3 regions of the Cytobacillus sp. FSL W7-1323 genome follow, and region 3 is predicted to be linked to each of the others. Evidence: riboswitches for the same ligand, from Rfam matches in the RefSeq annotation. Region 3 holds a riboswitch; each other region holds the start of a gene.
The links. A riboswitch is a leader RNA that binds a small molecule or an ion and turns the genes downstream of it on or off. The one in region 3 is predicted to bind lysine.
Positions count from the first base shown of each region.

Region 1: linked by a shared signal. The riboswitch ahead of MKX67_RS19270 (Na+/H+ antiporter NhaC family protein) and the one ahead of MKX67_RS22550 (transporter substrate-binding domain-containing protein) in region 3 are both predicted to bind lysine.
Region 2: linked by a shared signal. The riboswitch ahead of MKX67_RS16875 (aspartate kinase) and the one ahead of MKX67_RS22550 (transporter substrate-binding domain-containing protein) in region 3 are both predicted to bind lysine.

Region 1 is NZ_CP151998.1:3,792,935-3,798,718, reverse strand. It holds gene MKX67_RS19285 (iron ABC transporter permease) at 1-1,490, shown strand, start outside; gene MKX67_RS19280 (DUF72 domain-containing protein) at 1,813-2,658, shown strand; gene MKX67_RS19275 (DUF1805 domain-containing protein) at 2,720-3,022, shown strand; lysine riboswitch at 3,147-3,331, shown strand; gene MKX67_RS19270 (Na+/H+ antiporter NhaC family protein) at 3,504-5,075, shown strand; gene MKX67_RS19265 (ABC transporter substrate-binding protein) at 5,554-5,784, shown strand, end outside.
Region 2 is NZ_CP151998.1:3,340,516-3,346,299, reverse strand. It holds gene trxA (thioredoxin) at 1-252, shown strand, start outside; gene uvrC (excinuclease ABC subunit UvrC) at 395-2,167, shown strand; lysine riboswitch at 2,237-2,417, shown strand; gene MKX67_RS16875 (aspartate kinase) at 2,572-3,801, shown strand; gene MKX67_RS16870 (YslB family protein) at 3,899-4,375, opposite strand; gene MKX67_RS16865 (succinate dehydrogenase cytochrome b558 subunit) at 4,823-5,431, shown strand; gene sdhA (succinate dehydrogenase flavoprotein subunit) at 5,504-5,784, shown strand, end outside.
Region 3 is NZ_CP151998.1:4,448,933-4,454,716, reverse strand. It holds gene MKX67_RS22560 (ketopantoate reductase family protein) at 1-62, opposite strand, end outside; gene MKX67_RS22555 (methyl-accepting chemotaxis protein) at 206-1,693, shown strand; lysine riboswitch at 1,824-2,008, shown strand; gene MKX67_RS22550 (transporter substrate-binding domain-containing protein) at 2,138-2,983, shown strand; gene MKX67_RS22545 (amino acid ABC transporter permease) at 3,166-3,924, shown strand; gene MKX67_RS22540 (amino acid ABC transporter ATP-binding protein) at 3,949-4,683, shown strand; gene MKX67_RS22535 (iron-containing alcohol dehydrogenase family protein) at 4,923-5,784, opposite strand, start outside.

The DNA.
Region 1 (5,784 bases), 660 kb from region 3:
ATGAAGTGTCCGGGTTATTTTTATGGGGAGCGGGAACATTGTTACAGCTTGATTGGAGTGGCGTTCAATTTGCTTTGCCATGGGTTCTCTTCACTCTTCTTTTTGCCTTTATAATAGGTCATCGTTTTGACGCTTTACTGTTGGGGGAAGATGTAGCTGTAGGATTAGGACAAAATGTGATGATAAGTAAATTAATAGGTTGGGGCATTGCAATTATATTAGCTGCTGTCTCTGTTACAGTAGTAGGCCCAATTGGCTTTGTTGGTATTATGGCTCCACATATTGTTCGTTTAATGGGATTTAGAAAGCATCGATCCATGCTAATAGGAAATATAGTGGTCGGTGCAGGCTTACTCATATGTGCTGACATCTTTGTTCGTATGATATCTAGTATGTCTGAGTTACCTGTAGGAGCAATGACGGCCATTATAGGAGCACCTTGGTTAGTCTATTTAGCCTTAAAGATAAGTAGGAAAACGAGAACTGCTGGAGGAGCATTAGAGGGGAAAGTGCGAATTAAGCATGTTAAAAGATTTTATGTCCTCATATCTCTCGCCGTTCTTGGATTAGTAGGGTTTAGCCTTTCGTTTGGGGGAACAAGTTTCACTAGTCTTTTAGAATTGCCAAGAGAATTGATGTATAATACCTTCGTTTGGGATTTTCGCTTGCCTCGAGTGGTTGTCAGCTTCGGAATTGGTATGATGATGGCGGCTAGCGGTTTAATGATGCAGACTGTTTTACGTAACCCACTTGCTGACGCTTCTGTTTTAGGTGTGACTTCAGGTGCAAGTGTAGTGGCGATGTTGGTTCTCATTGTTTTTCCACAAGCCCCCTTTGTCCTTATTCCAATTGGTGCATTAATTGGTGCACTTGTCACAATGGGAATTGTATTGTTTATTAGTGCGCGGAGCGGTTATCAACCGATGATTCTATTATTAATGGGTGTTGCTGTATCCGCGGTAGGTTCTGCTATTATACAGATTTTATTAGTACGTGCGAACCTTCATGCATCACAAGCTTTAACATGGCTTGCTGGTAGCACCTATGGGACAAGCTGGAGTGATCTAGTAATTGTGATGATAACATCGTTACTACTATTTCCGGTTATTCTCTATATGGCCAATACATTCGAGATCTTATCATTGAGTGATGAACTATCCATTGGTTTAGGTGTGAAAACAAGTAAAATGCGTATGTTTATGATTATACTAGCTGTTATGTTGTCAAGCATCAGTGTATCAGTGGTTGGAGCAATTGGGTTTATCGGTTTACTAGCTCCACATATTGCTAGACAACTGGTCGGTCCGAAGCTACTACAATTACTGCCATTAACCATAGTAATTGGCGGGATTTTACTTATTTCAGCTGATTTTCTTGGAAGAGTCGTTTTAGCTCCGAAAGAAATACCTGCTGGAATAATTGTTTCTTTAATTGGTGCACCATACTTACTTTATTTATTGAAAAAAACGAACAAAATCAAAGCGAGTTAACCTGTTTAATAAAAAATAATCTGAACAATGGTTCGGGTTATTTTTTTTCTTTTTAACTCATAGTAAAAAACGAATATTTGATTTATACCATTTCCATAAGTTACTTTTTCTATATGCTTATCCTTATTACTGTGTAAGGGTTCCTTTTTCGATACCGATGAACAATCACAAAATAAGAAAATGGGCCAATGAAATGTTCTAAGAATCTTCTTTTCTGTTTTGACTGATTCTTTTTCACTTATTTCATTGCCCTTCTTGTTTATGGTTATATCCTTTAGGTAAAATAATCAGTATGAAGATTATTGGTAGATGAGGTGATGGAATGATTAGGATTGGTTTAACTGGATGGGGAGATCATGACAGCCTATATACGGAGCGTATATCTAACCGAGATAAACTATTAGAATATGGCGCTCATTTTCCAACAGTTGAGGTAGACGCTTCCTTTTATGCCGTACAGCCAGAAAGGAACGGGGAAAAGTGGGTGAGGGAAACGCCTGCTTCATTTAAATTTGTTGTGAAAGCTTATCAGGGGATGACGGGGCATCAAAGGGGGGAGATTCCTTTTGAGACAAAGGAAGAAATGTTTGCTGCTTTTAAAGCGTCGCTTGCCCCTTATATAAGAGAAAATAAGTTAGCGATGGTCCTATTTCAATTTCCACCGTGGTTTAATTGTAAAAAGGAAAACGTGCAATATTTACGCTGGTGTAAACAGCAAATGGGAGAAATACCATGTGCTGTTGAATTTCGTCATCAGTCTTGGTATCAAGATGCGTTTATAGAAGGTACTTTAAATTTTATCAAGGAAGAGAAATGGATACATACCGTTTGTGATGAACCACAAGCAGGGGAGGGGTCTGTTCCAATTGTGATGCATACTTGCGGTAATCCAATTGTACTGGTCCGCTTGCACGGTCGTAATGTTCATGGATGGCAAAATAAAAATCAACCAAATTGGCGTGAAGTTCGCTATCTATACCGTTATAATCACCAGGAATTATTGGAGTGGGCAGAGCGATTAAAGCAATTACAAAAAGAGGCGAAGGAGGTCTATGTACTATTTAATAATAATTCTGGTGGTGACGCAGCGGATAATGCGAAGGGAATTCTAGAAATATTAGGAATTGAATATGAGGGATTAGCTCCAAAACAACTCGGTTTATTTTAACTAATGAGTACACCGAATCTCTACCTATAACATAAATTGTTAAAGGGAAGGGGGGACGGTCATGGTTGAATTAAAGCCTGTTATTTTGGATGGTCATACGTTTATGACTGTATCCGTTGAGCTGCCAAAAACTAATTTGTTAGTCGTATCAAATGATAAAGGATATATCATGTGTGGTGCATTAGACGTTGCGTTATTAAATGAAAAATTAAAAGATCGCCATGTCATTGCTGGTAGAGCAGTAGGGGTAAAAACGATTCAACAGCTAATAGATGCACCACTTGAATCAGTCACTTTTGCTGCAGAGGAATTAGGCATTAAAAAAGGGATGATCGGTAGAGAAGCGCTATTAAGAATGGTATAGGTTATAGTATCCTACTATATCTTAAAAATAATAAATTTATGAATATTTTAGGTTTTGATAGAGTTTTGCATAAATAATTATATTTTGATATAATGTATAACAATTGAATAATGCCTTATCAATCCGATGGGGTAGAGGCGCAAATCATCATTAGTAATCAATGTGAGGATGACAACAGTGAACTTTGATAAAAGGGAGATTTGCCGAAGCAAATAGGTACGTCAATATTTATTTGTTGGGGTTGCTCTTAATAGGAGTAACACTGTCATTATGGAGGTATATTAACCATAATGGGGAGCTACAGTCGTGATGGAGAATAACGTTACTTCTTGAAGGGTAATGATAGAATCTCTATCGTTACTCTTTTTTTATTATCAATTAAGGATCAAAGAAAAGTGGAGGATACCTTTCTCTGATCGTTAATTGATATGAGACGCATTCGTTCATGTCTATAGCTCCTATACTAATAGGAGGTCTTTTTATGACAGGTACATTTATTTCTGTGCTGCCACCTTTGGTAGCGATGCTTTTGGTTATACTAACAAAAAGGGTGATTCTCTCCCTTGGTTTAGGGGCGTTAACAGCAGCTATCATAATTGGAGGATATCAACCGCTAGATACGCTACAAATATTTTTCTCGTCGTTTATAGCACTTTTTATAACAGATGAAGGGTTAAATACTTGGAATATATTCATTCTATTATTCTTACTTATTCTTGGTAGCATTACTGCATTTATTTCACTATCGGGTGGTAGTCGTGCCTTTGGTGAATGGGCAATGAAGCGTGTGAAAACGAGAGTGGGTGCACAGTTATTAACCGTAGTTTTAGGTATGATTTTGTTTATAGATGATTATTTTAATGCGCTAACAGTTGGACAGGTATCTCGACCTGTTACCGATCGACAAAAAGTATCACGTGTAAAGCTTGCTTATTTAATTGATTCAACATCCGCACCTTTATGTGTTATTTCGCCTATATCAAGTTGGGGAGCATCAATTATCGCCTTAATTGGCTCGATTTTAGTGTCTCATAAAATAACTGATTATAGTGCTTTCTCTGCTTTCATGCAAATCATTCCGTTAAATTTTTATGTGTGGGCGGCAATCATAATGGTGTTTATCATTGTTGTTGGGCAAATTGACTTTGGTCCGATGAAGAAACATGAGAAACAAGCTATTGAACAAGGAATTCTATTTGATAAGAAGAAACAGTTGAAAGACGAAGTTCAAGAAGAATTACCTATTAGTACGAAAGGGACTGTTGATCATCTTGTTTGGCCAATCATTGTTTTATTTATTGGAACAGTGAGTATGATGGCTTGGACAGGCATTAATGGTGCAGAGGGGAATGTGTCGTTAGTATCCTTATTAGAAAACACAGATGTGGCCTTATCATTAATTGTCGGAGGATTATTGAGTTTAGCTGTTGCTTACGTACAATTTGCTCAAGTATTAAAGAAAGATGATAAACTAACGAGTAATTTTTATTTGAAAGCTACATGGGTTGGGATGAAATCTATGTTTGGATCAGTATTGATCTTAATTTTTGCCTGGTTACTCGGAGATTTGATTAGTCAACTAGGTACAGGGGAATACTTGGCTAGCGTTATTAATCAATCGAATCTGAGTCATGATTTTATCCCTGTTATCCTATTTATTATTGCGGCACTTATGGCATTTAGTACAGGTACATCTTGGGGATCATTTGGCATTCTTCTTCCAATAGCTGGTGATATTGCTGTAGCTACAGATATATCCCTGCTGATTCCTGCAATGGCAGCTGTACTTGGAGGGGCAGTATTCGGAGATCATGCTTCACCGATTTCTGATACTTCTATTTTATCCGCCACAGGTGCAGGGAGTAATTTGATTGACCATGTCATTACACAGTTTCCTTATGCCTTTACAGCAGCTGTTGCTGCGGCCATCTCTTATATCATTTTGGGTGTAAGTGGAAGTGTAATCATTGCATTAGCTGCTTTGATTGTTATGATGGCGGGGATTTTCCTTGTTGTTAAAATGTTCGGTACAAAAACCGAGAAGATGATATAATAGTTCTTTTGAACAATATAGGAAGGAGGAATGAACTCGTCGGTTCATTCCTCTTTTTCTATCCTACAAGTCTAAAATCACTACATAAGCAAAGTTATTTTACTTTATATAAAAGTAGCTAGTTATTTTAATTGCTAATTATTAACAATTAACTGAACTACATTATACCTATCTACTATTAATTATTTTATGAATATAATGATAGAGTTTTACAAACAAAACATAGTAAAGAGAAATCCTTTAACGCTCTAAACTATTAATAGATTTCTAAATATTAATATTATTCACAAAGATTGTTTTGACAGATGAATAAAATGATACTATACTATTTTTAGATTTATAGCAATTATCAGAAAAATATTACATTTTGGTTATTTTAGTCTACTTTTTTTGTGTGGTATCTTTTCTTGTGGGGTTTATATGGGGGATTTGAACCATGCTCTTAGTTGTTGGAATAATCAAAAAAAGGGGGATCATTATGTTATTTAAAAAGAGAATGACCGCTGTTCTTTTAGCTTCTACCATAGGAGCTGCAGGTTTCCTTGCTGGCTGTGGTAGTGATAGTGCAGGTGGTGGTGAGTCTGGTGATACTGTCAAGATAGGTGCCAACCTAGAACTTTCTGGTGCAGTTGCCTCATATGGTGAAGGAATTGCTGAAGGAATCGAATTGGCTGTGGATGAAATTAATAAAGATGGTGGAATCGACGGT
Region 2 (5,784 bases), 1.1 Mb from region 3:
GACTTCTGGGCACCATGGTGCGGACCTTGTAAAATGATTGGACCAGTTCTTGAGGAAATTGATGGAGAAATGGGAGATAAAGTAAAAATCGTTAAACTTGATGTTGACGATAACCAAGAAACTGCTGGTAAATTTGGAGTTATGAGCATCCCGACTCTCATCGTGTTTAAAGATGGTGCAGAAGTAGATAAAGTGGTTGGTTTCCAACCGAAAGAAGCATTAGTTGAATTGCTTCAAAAACATGGTGCATAAGAAGTACCATAAAACAAACCCCGGCTTCTACTTTTAGAAGATCGGGGTTTTTTTTACAGTACAAGTATGGCAAAATCAGTAAGAAGGGTATGGTTTCCTCCTGCAATGATATTCTTTTTAGGTATGGATGTGACAGCTAACTATGAATGATAATATAAAAAATAAATTACCTTTATTACCAGCTCAACCAGGTTGTTATTTAATGAAAGATCGCCAAGGGACAATTATTTATGTCGGTAAGGCGAAAGTGCTTCGTAATCGGGTTAAGTCCTATTTTACCGGTTCACATGATGGAAAGACATTAAGGCTTGTAAATGAAATTGACGATTTTGAATATATCGTGACCTCTTCCGATATGGAAGCGTTATTATTAGAGTTAAATTTAATTAAAAAGCATGATCCCAAATATAATGTCATGCTAAAGGATGATAAAAGTTATCCTTTTATTAAATTAACAAATGAAAGACATCCGAGATTAATTACCACGAGAAAAGTAAAAAAAGACAAAGGGAAATATTTTGGGCCATATCCAAATGTGCAGGCGGCCAATGAAACAAAAAGATTATTAGATCGCCTTTATCCTTTAAGAAAATGTAACACCTTACCAGATAGAGTTTGTCTATACTACCATATCGGACAATGTCTAGCTCCTTGTGTAAATGAAGTAAAATCTGACACATACAAACAAATGACAGATGAGATTACTCGTTTCTTAAATGGTGGTTATAAAGAAATCAAAAAAGAACTTTCAACGAAAATGGAAGAAGCGTCCGCAGCGCTAGAGTTTGAGAAAGCAAAGGATTTCAGAGATAAAATTATCCATATAGAAACGACGATGGAAAAACAAAAGATTACAATGACGGATTTTACTGACCGAGATGTGTTTGCTTATGCGGTTGATAAGGGTTGGATGTGTGTACAAGTATTTTTTATTAGGCAAGGGAAACTTATTGAAAGAGATGTATCTATGTTTCCAATCTATAATGAGCCTGAAGAAGAGATGCTCACCTATCTCGGCCGTTTTTATGAACAAGCTAATCATTTTAAACCAAAGGAAATTTACTTGCCAGACTCTGTTGATGTGACGATGGCTGAGCAGCTTTTGGATGTAAAAATATTTATTCCTCAAAGAGGGAGAAAAAAAGAACTAGTGAAACTTGCCTATAAAAATGCAAAGATTGCTTTAAAAGAAAAATTCTCGCTTATTGAACGTGATGAGAAAAGAACGGTGAATGCAATAGAAAGCTTAGGTGAGGAGCTAGGAATTTACACACCCTATCGCATTGAAGCTTTTGATAACTCCAATATCCAGGGTACCGATGCTGTCTCAGCAATGATTGTCTTTATCGATGGTAAGCCTGCAAAAAGGGAGTATCGGAAATATAAGATTAAGTCAGTTAAAGGACCAGATGATTATGAATCTATGAGGGAAGTGACGAGACGGAGATATAGCCGGGTTTTAAAAGAAGGGCTACCCCTACCTGATTTAATTATCATTGATGGTGGAAAAGGACATGTTGAAGTCGTTCGAGATGTGCTTGAGAATGAACTCGGTTTAGATATTCCACTAGCAGGATTAGTCAAAGATGATAAGCATAAAACATCTCAACTTCTTTATGGAAATCCATTAATGATCATTCCCCTCGCTCGAAATAGCCAGGAATTTTATTTATTACAACGTATTCAAGATGAAGTGCATCGATTTGCGATTACATTTCATAGACAAGTTCGTGGAAAGAGTGCATTTCAGTCACTTCTTGATGAAATTGATGGTATTGGGGAAAAAAGAAAAAAGCAGTTATTAAAAGATTTTGGTTCTGTAAAAAAAATGAAATCAGCTAGTGTAGAAGACCTTAGGGAATCTGGCTTACCATTAAAAGTTGCACAAGAACTTTATGAAAAGTTACATGAATAGACATTGTCTGAAAAAAACAAATATGGTATAGTGTTTTTAACTTTATATCAAATCACTTTTTAACTTGAAAGTGAAGGTAGAGGTGCGAGTTTCATTAGTAAAAGTTCCTTAGAAGATTGAGCTTCGTTTGAAGGACTTTGAAAGGGAATATTCGCCGAAGTGAAGAAAGACTCAATATTTTCTTCGCTGGTTCTGCATTGAATAAATGCAGGATTGTCAAGACTATCTGTCTTGGAGGGCTATCTCACTGTGTGTACGTAGATTGTTCATACGTTTGACTACACAGCAATGGGATGGGTTTCATCTCATTGCTTTTTTTTATGCCGAATATGGGTAGAAATGTGTTGGTTGTACATACAGGCGGCAGGGAATAAAAACGAATGACTTGAAAGTAGGGGAGAAAAGTGGGCTTAATTGTACAAAAATTTGGTGGAACCTCCGTAGGCTCGGTTGATCATATTCAAAATGTAGCCAACCGTGTCATTGAAGAAAAAAATAATGGTAATGATATCGTTGTTGTTGTGTCGGCTATGGGCAAAACGACTGATCAATTAGTTGGTATGGCAAAAGAATTATCACCCGCTCCGAGTAAGAGAGAAATGGATATGTTGTTATCTACAGGTGAGCAAGTTACGATCTCTTTATTAACAATTGCACTAAATTCAAAAGGTTATGAGGCAACTTCCTATACGGGCTGGCAAGCAGGGATTAAAACGGAATCAGTACATGGTGACGCAAGAATCACTGATATTGACACAAAACCTGTTTCACAAGAGTTAAAGAAAGGGAGAATTGTTATCGTAGCGGGTTTTCAAGGTTTAAGTGAGACTGGCCAAATAACGACATTAGGTCGGGGTGGCTCTGATACAACAGCCGTAGCTCTTGCAGCAGTATTAAAAGCGGACAAATGTGATATATACACCGATGTAACAGGTGTATTCACAACTGATCCACGCTATATAAAAAATGCAAGAAAGCTTCCATCTATCTCATACGATGAAATGCTTGAATTAGCTAATCTTGGTGCAGGCGTTCTACATCCAAGAGCAGTTGAGTTTGCAAAAAATTACAATGTAAAGCTTGAAGTACGTTCTAGTATGGAACGAGAAGAAGGTACAATTATAGAGGAGGTTGCGGAAATGGAAGAGAACTTAGTTGTTAGAGGGGTTGCTTTTGAAGATGATATTACAAGGGTATCTGTACTAGGGATTAAAGACCCTTTAATAAGCCTTTCATCCATCTTTTCACTCTTGGCGAAAGAACATATAAATGTTGATATTATTATACAAAGTATTACAGATGATAAATCATCAGGCTTATCTTTTTCAATTAAAAACCAAGATCTTACAGAGACTGTAAAAATACTAGAAAAAAATCGAGAAGCATTAAGTTATGATCAGATTGAATGGGAATCACAATTGGCGAAAATCTCGATTGTCGGTTCAGGAATGATTTCAAATCCTGGAGTAGCAGCTGAGATGTTTAATGTATTAGCTGCTAATAACATCGTTGTAAAGATGGTCAGTACATCTGAAATAAAGGTCTCGGCTGTGATCGACCAAGCGCATATGTTAAATGCTGCTCAAGCTTTACATCAAACGTTTAATTTAGCTGGGGATTTAATAAAAAATTAAATGAGCTAGCAGTAGTATAAGATAGGAAAATCCAAACACCATTTAAACGCCTTAAAAAGAATGATGTTTGGATTTTTTTTACTGTTGGGTATATTTATTAGGTGTGGATAAAGTCCTTTTTATCCCATTTGACTGTGAAGAGGACCTTTCCACCTTTTTTACGTGGGTGCTCGAATGTTTCGCAAATCACTTCTTTTTTCTGTTCGATTTGTTGAGCAATAAAACCAGCTTCTAATTGGAATGTTGCGTGAGCATTTTCTTTACAGCGCTTTTGAATGACTTCACTTGTTAACTCGTATTCGATTTCTTTTTTGTTTTCGAGGTTTTTCGTTAATTTTCCCCAACCAGCCTCGACAAAGAAGCTGAATAAGTCTTCTTCTGTTTGAAGAGGATATTTACGTGCTAGTCTCTTGCCTGCCCAGTATAAGATATCTGGTGCGTCTTTACCTAGTAAATCATGTAAAAGTTCTTCTCTAATTAATTCATAGCCAAAGGATGAAATCATTTCTTTGTTTGGTTCAATTGATTCTGCCATGTTTTCGGTTTGTTCTATTTGGGCTTCTTGAGATGGCATATTATGCTAAATCTCCCCTCTTTCATAAAGTCTAATATATACAATTTACTTGGAAAAAACGAATACGTACAGTGAAAAGGGAAAAATTTTTAGTTTGTAAAACTGGTGTAAATTATGGGAATAATCTTAACACTAATAATAATCTAATGTAAATGCATTTTTATGCGTAAAATATGAATATTATTGCGTGATTTAAGCTATTTTAATATACCGCCAAATAGGGTTGAAAAAACTATATCATTGGTTTTTTGAGTGAAACTAGAATAGAAAAAATTTTCGTAATATCGACAAAATCTGTATCCGTTTTCTTGACGCTAATGGGCGATGGGAGTAAAATGGACATGTCATATAAATGTTTTGAAAATGATTTGCATTTTCTTAGTGATGCGAAGGATTTGTTATGTACATATTCAGCGTGTCATGCTACAAATTCAAGGGGGTAAACTTATGGCGGGTAATCGAGAGTTTTTAAATCGCAGATTGCATTCATTACTTGGAGTTATACCTGTTGGGGTCTTTCTGATCCAACACTTAGTAGTGAACCATTTTGCAACTAGGGGAGAAGAGGCATTTAATAGCGCATCACATTTCATGGAAAGTCTTCCTTTTAGATATTTCCTAGAAATATTTATTATTTTCTTACCTTTGTTATATCATGCAATTTACGGTCTTTACATTGCGTTTACAGCAAAAAATAACACTTCAAGATTCGGATTTTTCCGAAACTGGATGTTCTTAGTTCAACGTGTAACCGGTGTAATTACATTGATTTTCATCGTTTGGCATGTTTGGGAGACTCGTATTGCAGCAATGTTCGGTGCCGAAGTAAATTATGATATGATGGCTGATATTTTGTCTAGCCCATTCATGTTAGCATTTTACATCGTTGGTGTATTATCTGCAATTTTCCACTTTGCAAATGGTTTATGGTCCTTCATGGTAAGCTGGGGAATTACAGTATCTCCTAGATCACAATTGATTTCAACTTATGTAACTTTAGTCATTTTTATCGCATTATCAATTGTAGGTATTCGTGCTATTTTTGCTTTCGTGTAATGAATACATACATTTTTCTATAATTTGTTCGGTTTTTTTTAGAGGTATTAGTATTAAGGGAGTGAGTCAGATATGGGTAAAGGAAAGGTTATTGTTGTCGGTGGCGGATTAGCCGGATTGATGGCAACTGTTAAAATTGCTGAAGCTGGCGGACAAGTAGAATTATTTTCTTTAGTGCCGGTTAAACGTTCTCACTCTGTTTGTGCCCAAGGTGGTATTAACGGAGCAGTAAATACAAAAGGTGAAGGGGATTCTCCTTGGATTCACTTTGATGATACAATTTATGGTGGTGACTTCTTAGCTAACCAACCTCCAGTTAAGGCAATGGCAGAAGCAGCACCTGGAATTATTCA
Region 3 (5,784 bases):
TTTGATAAGTGTGCCCCAATAATCGTCCCTAAAGATCCTGTTCCCATGATAGCAATTCTCATTATGCATCCTCCTAAAATATTTAGTTGTAAAGCACTAACATAAAAGTTAATCATACCGAAATAAATAATAGAAATAAAAGAAAAAAAACCCAAATGATAGGCTTAAAGTCCTTGTTTTTGGATTAAATTAGGAGGAAAAATAATTGGGTACGCAAAAGAATGAATTATTAAGAGTTCATAAAGTGAATATGTGGGGATTGATGACATTAGCTGTTTTATTAGTCTTACCTATTGTTATTGACCGGGGTTTGAGCGATACAATTGTCATTATGTGTGCTGGGATTTCTGTCATTGTCATGGCTATTGTTCTGTATTTTTTGCGTATCAATGATTACGTAAAGGGCTTTTTATATGCTGCTATACCAAACCTCATTGTGATGATGCTCTTTTTTGTGGACGGATATGCATTGAATAAGCATTATATTTTATTCTTAACGATTGCAATGGTGGTGCTATATTTTAAGAAAGAAATGATTGTTGCTTTTTCTGTATTCTATAATGTTAGTTTTATTGCTACCTACTTTATAATTGGCCATCAGTTATTAGGAGAAAGTAATAGTGTCCGGAGTATTTTTACTATTATTCTTGTCGCCAACGGGATTTTGTACTTATTTTATTTATTAGCTAGTTGGGGTAGGGAATTAATTGACCAAGCAGAGCAAAAAGAAACGGAGTCAAAGGACCTCCTCATACAGTTGCAAGACACCTTTGGTTCAATAGATAAAGGTACAGTGACTCTAGAAAATCATATTGGACTTTTTAAGCAAAATATTGAAACGATACATGAGTCAAGTCAACAAGTATTAGAAGCTGCTCAACAGATGGCTACAAGTATTCAAGAAGAAGCGAACAGCTTAAATATTGTCAATGATTCTATGAGTCAGTCTTTACAAAATACAAAAGAATCTGTTGCCATTTCAGAAGGTGTCGTAGAAAAGTCGGAGAATATGAATGAGAAAGTACAAGATGGTTTAAATAAGATAGTCGATGTTACATCGCATATGAATACTGTAAATACAACGATTAGTGTGACAGCATCGACGGTATCAGATGTTCATTCAAGTATGGAACAAGTGAATAAATTATTAGCAGGCATTAAACAAATTGCCGATCAAACTAATTTACTCGCATTAAATGCAGCAATTGAATCAGCAAGAGCCGGAGAGCATGGGCGAGGGTTTGCGGTCGTTGCAGATGAAGTAAGGAAGTTAGCTGAGCAAAGTGCTGAAATCACGGTGGCGATCTCTGAAGTGACGAATACTCTTTTCACTCAGTCTCTTGAAGCACGTAAAAGCTCTCTTGAAGGGGAAGGTGCTGTAAAGCAGGGACAAGCACTTCTAACAGAGATATCTGCCTTTTTCAACGAGATACAAACATCATTACAAGAAAACAACTTAGAGTTAGTGAGAGGTGTCAATGAAGTTTCCGCTGCCACAGAAAAATTTGAACAAATTCAAGAGCAGATTGAAAATATGGCAAATATATCAGAGGAGAACGCCGCAGCTACAGAGGAAATCGTTGCTATCATAGAAGATGAACATGAGATGGTGTCAAACGTAAATCATTCGGTAGCGGATATTAATCGTTTGAGCATACAGTTAAAAGAGTTAGCTTCAAGCCAACAAGCTTAACATTGGTAATTATGCTCTAATCAAAAGGTTGTGCGAAAAAAGGACCAATTTTCCATAGAGTTTATATTGACAGACGCTATTAAACTATTGTAGCCTAATAGATATCAAATTGAATAAACCTCACTTTTTCTGGTGGGGTAGAGGCGCGGTATTTAACAGTCTTTAGTAGAGTGATAAGGCATGATGAGACTAAAGAGAAGGAAATATCGCCGAAATGTGCTATACCCGTTTGTATAGCATGTTGGGTCTGCAGTGAATAATTGCAGGACTGTCTTAATAAATTTACCCGATTTATTAAGGTGCACTATCTCTAAAATGGGAAAAGTAGAGGATTTAGGCGGAAGAATAACAAGGACCTGAGTTCATCTCAGGTCTTTTTTTGTTATTCTTTTTCTTAATTCGGAATAGTTTAATTAGTAGAAAAATATATTAGGGGGAATAGAGATGAAAAAGAGATTTGCTTTACTAGCTATGGCTTTAGTACTGAGTATGTTTCTAGCTGCTTGTGGTTCAAATGATGAGGCTGAAGGAAGCACAGGTTCAGGTGGAGAAGATAAAGACGTTTTTCGCGTAGGACTAGAGGCGGGTTATGCGCCATTTAACTGGACGCAAATGGATGATAGCAATGGCGCAGTAGCAATTGAAGGTAATTCAGAGTTTGCAGGCGGTTACGATGTTGAGATTGCGAAGAAGATAGCAGAAGGTTTAGGAAAAGAGTTAGTAATTGTGAAAACAAAATGGGATGGATTAGTACCATCATTAAGTTCAGATAAAATTGACGCTATTATTGCTGGTATGTCACCAACAGCAGAACGAAAAGAAACGATTGATTTTTCCGATAACTATTATGAATCTGATTTAGTCATGGTAGTGAAAAAAGGTGGCGATTACGAAAATGCCACATCCATTCAAGACTTCAGTGGGGCAAAGGTTACTGCCCAATTAAATACATTTCATTATTCAGTAATTGATCAAATTGACGGCGTACAACAGCAAACAGCGATGGAGAGCTTCCCTGCTATGCGTGTTGCATTAGAGTCTGGAATTATTGACGGCTATGTTTCTGAACGTCCGGAAGGTGTAAGTGCTTCAGCTGCTAATGATAACTTTGCGATGGTTGAATTTACTGAAGGATTTGAGACAAGTGAAGAAGATACTGCCATTGCAGTAGGGGTGAAAAAAGGTAGCGAATTAACAGATAAAATCAATGAAATCCTTGCAGATATTTCTGAAGAAGAGCAAAAAGAATTAATGGATGCTGCTATTGAGAATCAGCCAGCGGCAGAATAACTAAATGAGCCGGCTGCATGAGATGTAGCCGGTTTTATATCGAGAAGAAGGTTAGGAGAGACATGAGAAATAAACAACTAGGGTAGCGCATCCTCTCCGTCGTATTAAACCTTTGAAGCGCAAATCCTTAGCAGATTGATTGGTAATGGCCAATCATGATGAGAGAAAAGGAGATCATTGTTATGAGTATAGAATGGATTATTCGCATCGTTGTCGAATATTGGCCAATGTTTTTACGAGGCGCCGGTGTGACATTAGTCATTGCCTTAATTGGTACCGTTTTCGGTGCCCTAATTGGTTTGTTGTCAGGCATTCTTCGAACAATACCAATACCTGAGAATGGTCCTAAACGGTTGTTATTAAAAATAGTGAATTTCTTGTTATCTGCTTATATTGAATTCTTTAGAGGCACACCAATGATTGTACAGGCAATGGTTATTTTTTACGGGGCAGCAATGGCCTTTGGCTATCAAATGGATCCGCTCATTGCTGGTATCGTTATTGTTTCCATTAACACGGGTGCTTATATGGCTGAGATTGTTCGTGGAGGGATTATTTCTGTCGACCCAGGTCAATATGAGGCAGCCCAAGCCATTGGGATGAACCATTTGCAAACAATGATGAATGTTGTTTTACCTCAGGTCATTCGAAACATTCTTCCAGCTACAGGTAATCAATTTATCATTAATATAAAAGATACTGCCGTGTTAAGCGTGATTTCTATATCTGAATTATTTTTCCAAACGAATTCAATTGCAGGGAATAATTTCCGCTACTTTGAGTCATTCTTTGTTGTTTGTATTATTTATTTCGTTATGACTTATACCGTTACATTAATTCTACGCTATATTGAAAGAAGAATGGATGGACCGGAAAATTACGTCGTTGCAGGTGAAATGGATACGGCAGAAGATATCAAAAGAAAAACAACAGGAGCATAGGTGGCGGAAAGGAGAGTTGGAAAAGTGAATACAGTTGTTGATATTCAAGGGTTAAGTAAGTCTTTTGGTAGTCATGAAGTATTAAAAGATATTAACTTCTCAGTGAATAAAGGAGAAGTAGTTACAATCATCGGCTCATCAGGGTCTGGGAAATCGACCCTATTAAGATGTGTCAATCTATTAGAAAAACCAAGTGGTGGACAAATTATCTATAACGGTGAAAATATCCTCGACGATAAACATAATGTCCATCAATATCGTAAAAATCTCGGCATGGTTTTTCAATCTTTTAATCTATTTAATAACCATAATGTATTGGGAAATTGTGTTGTTGGGCAAATAAAAGTATTAAAGCGTTCAAAAGAGGAAGCAGAAAAAATCGCGAAGAAATATTTGCGTGTGGTCGGGATGGAGGCTTATGTAGAAGCTAAACCAAGACAGCTTTCCGGAGGTCAAAAACAGCGTGTGGCGATTGCAAGAGCACTTTCAATGGAGCCAGATGTGATGTTGTTTGATGAACCAACCTCAGCACTCGATCCTGAAATGGTTGGCGAAGTGTTAAAGGTGATGAAGGAACTGGCTGGCACAGGCCTGACCATGCTTATTGTCACCCATGAAATGGAATTCGCCCGTGAAGTGTCGGATCGCGTTGTCTTCATGGATAAAGGCGTCATTGCTGAAGAAGGGACACCAGAGCAACTATTCAATAACCCCAAAATGGAAAGAACCAAAGCTTTCCTACAACGTACACGTAACTAAAAGAAGCTTGCCCGATTTAATAATTAAATTGGGCAAGCTTCTTTTAGTTTTAGCCTCTCGTACGGAACGTTGTTAAAAGCTTTGGAATTGGATCAGAAGTTTGTCGGTCCTTTGGTAGAAGTTGAGCCGCGACAAAGATGAATGAACTACATTCGTAAGATCAACTTATGCTGTCGTATTTCCGCTCCAGAATTAAGCTTATTCATGTCTAGCTCGGAAGGACTGCTCTTTTTTCTTAGTTAATGATAAATTTTCTCGTCTATATTCACAGGTAAGACCTTTTTATAAATGGCTTCAATATCTTCTTTCACTGCTTTTCTTGGATTATAATGTACGGTTCCATGATCGTTCATTGCATCTTCTGCTAGTTGGGCGATATCTTCATCTGTAAAGTGGTGGTCGAGATGCGCAAAATTTTGTGGAATATCAATAGAATGCATTAATTCTTCTACTAATGGAATAAGAGTTTTGCCTGCTTGTTGCATACTAACGGAATGTAAGGATGGATCAATCATGCGTGCAATTGTTGCATATTTTTCTGTTGATGCTGGAAGATTGTAGGCAATCACTTTTGGTAGTATCACAGCATTCGCAAGTCCATGGGGGACACCGTAGCGTGCAGACATTGGATGTGATAAGGAATGAACAATCCCTAATCCACCGAGGCTAAATGACATGCCAGCCAATGTACTAGCAAGATGGACTTGCCCCCTTGCTTCTAAATTGTCTGCATGAGCATAGGTTTGTGGTAAATAGGTCCAGAGCATGCGAATCGCTTGAAGAGCAAGAGCATCTGTAAAAGGATTAGCTGGTAATGATACATAAGATTCAATGGCATGGACAAGTGCATCAGCCCCTGTAGCAGCAACATGCTTTCGTGGCAATCCAAGTGTGAGTGCCGGGTCCACAAACACAACTTTTGGTACAAGATAAGGAGATCCTAGAACAAGTTTTCTACCACCATCGCTATCTGTAATGACACTTGCAATCGTTACTTCAGACCCAGTACCAACTGTTGTTGGAATCGCAAAAAGTAATGGTAGTTTATCTTCTATTGGCTTACCGCCAAGAGAATATTCCAGTATATGTCCGGTGTGTGTG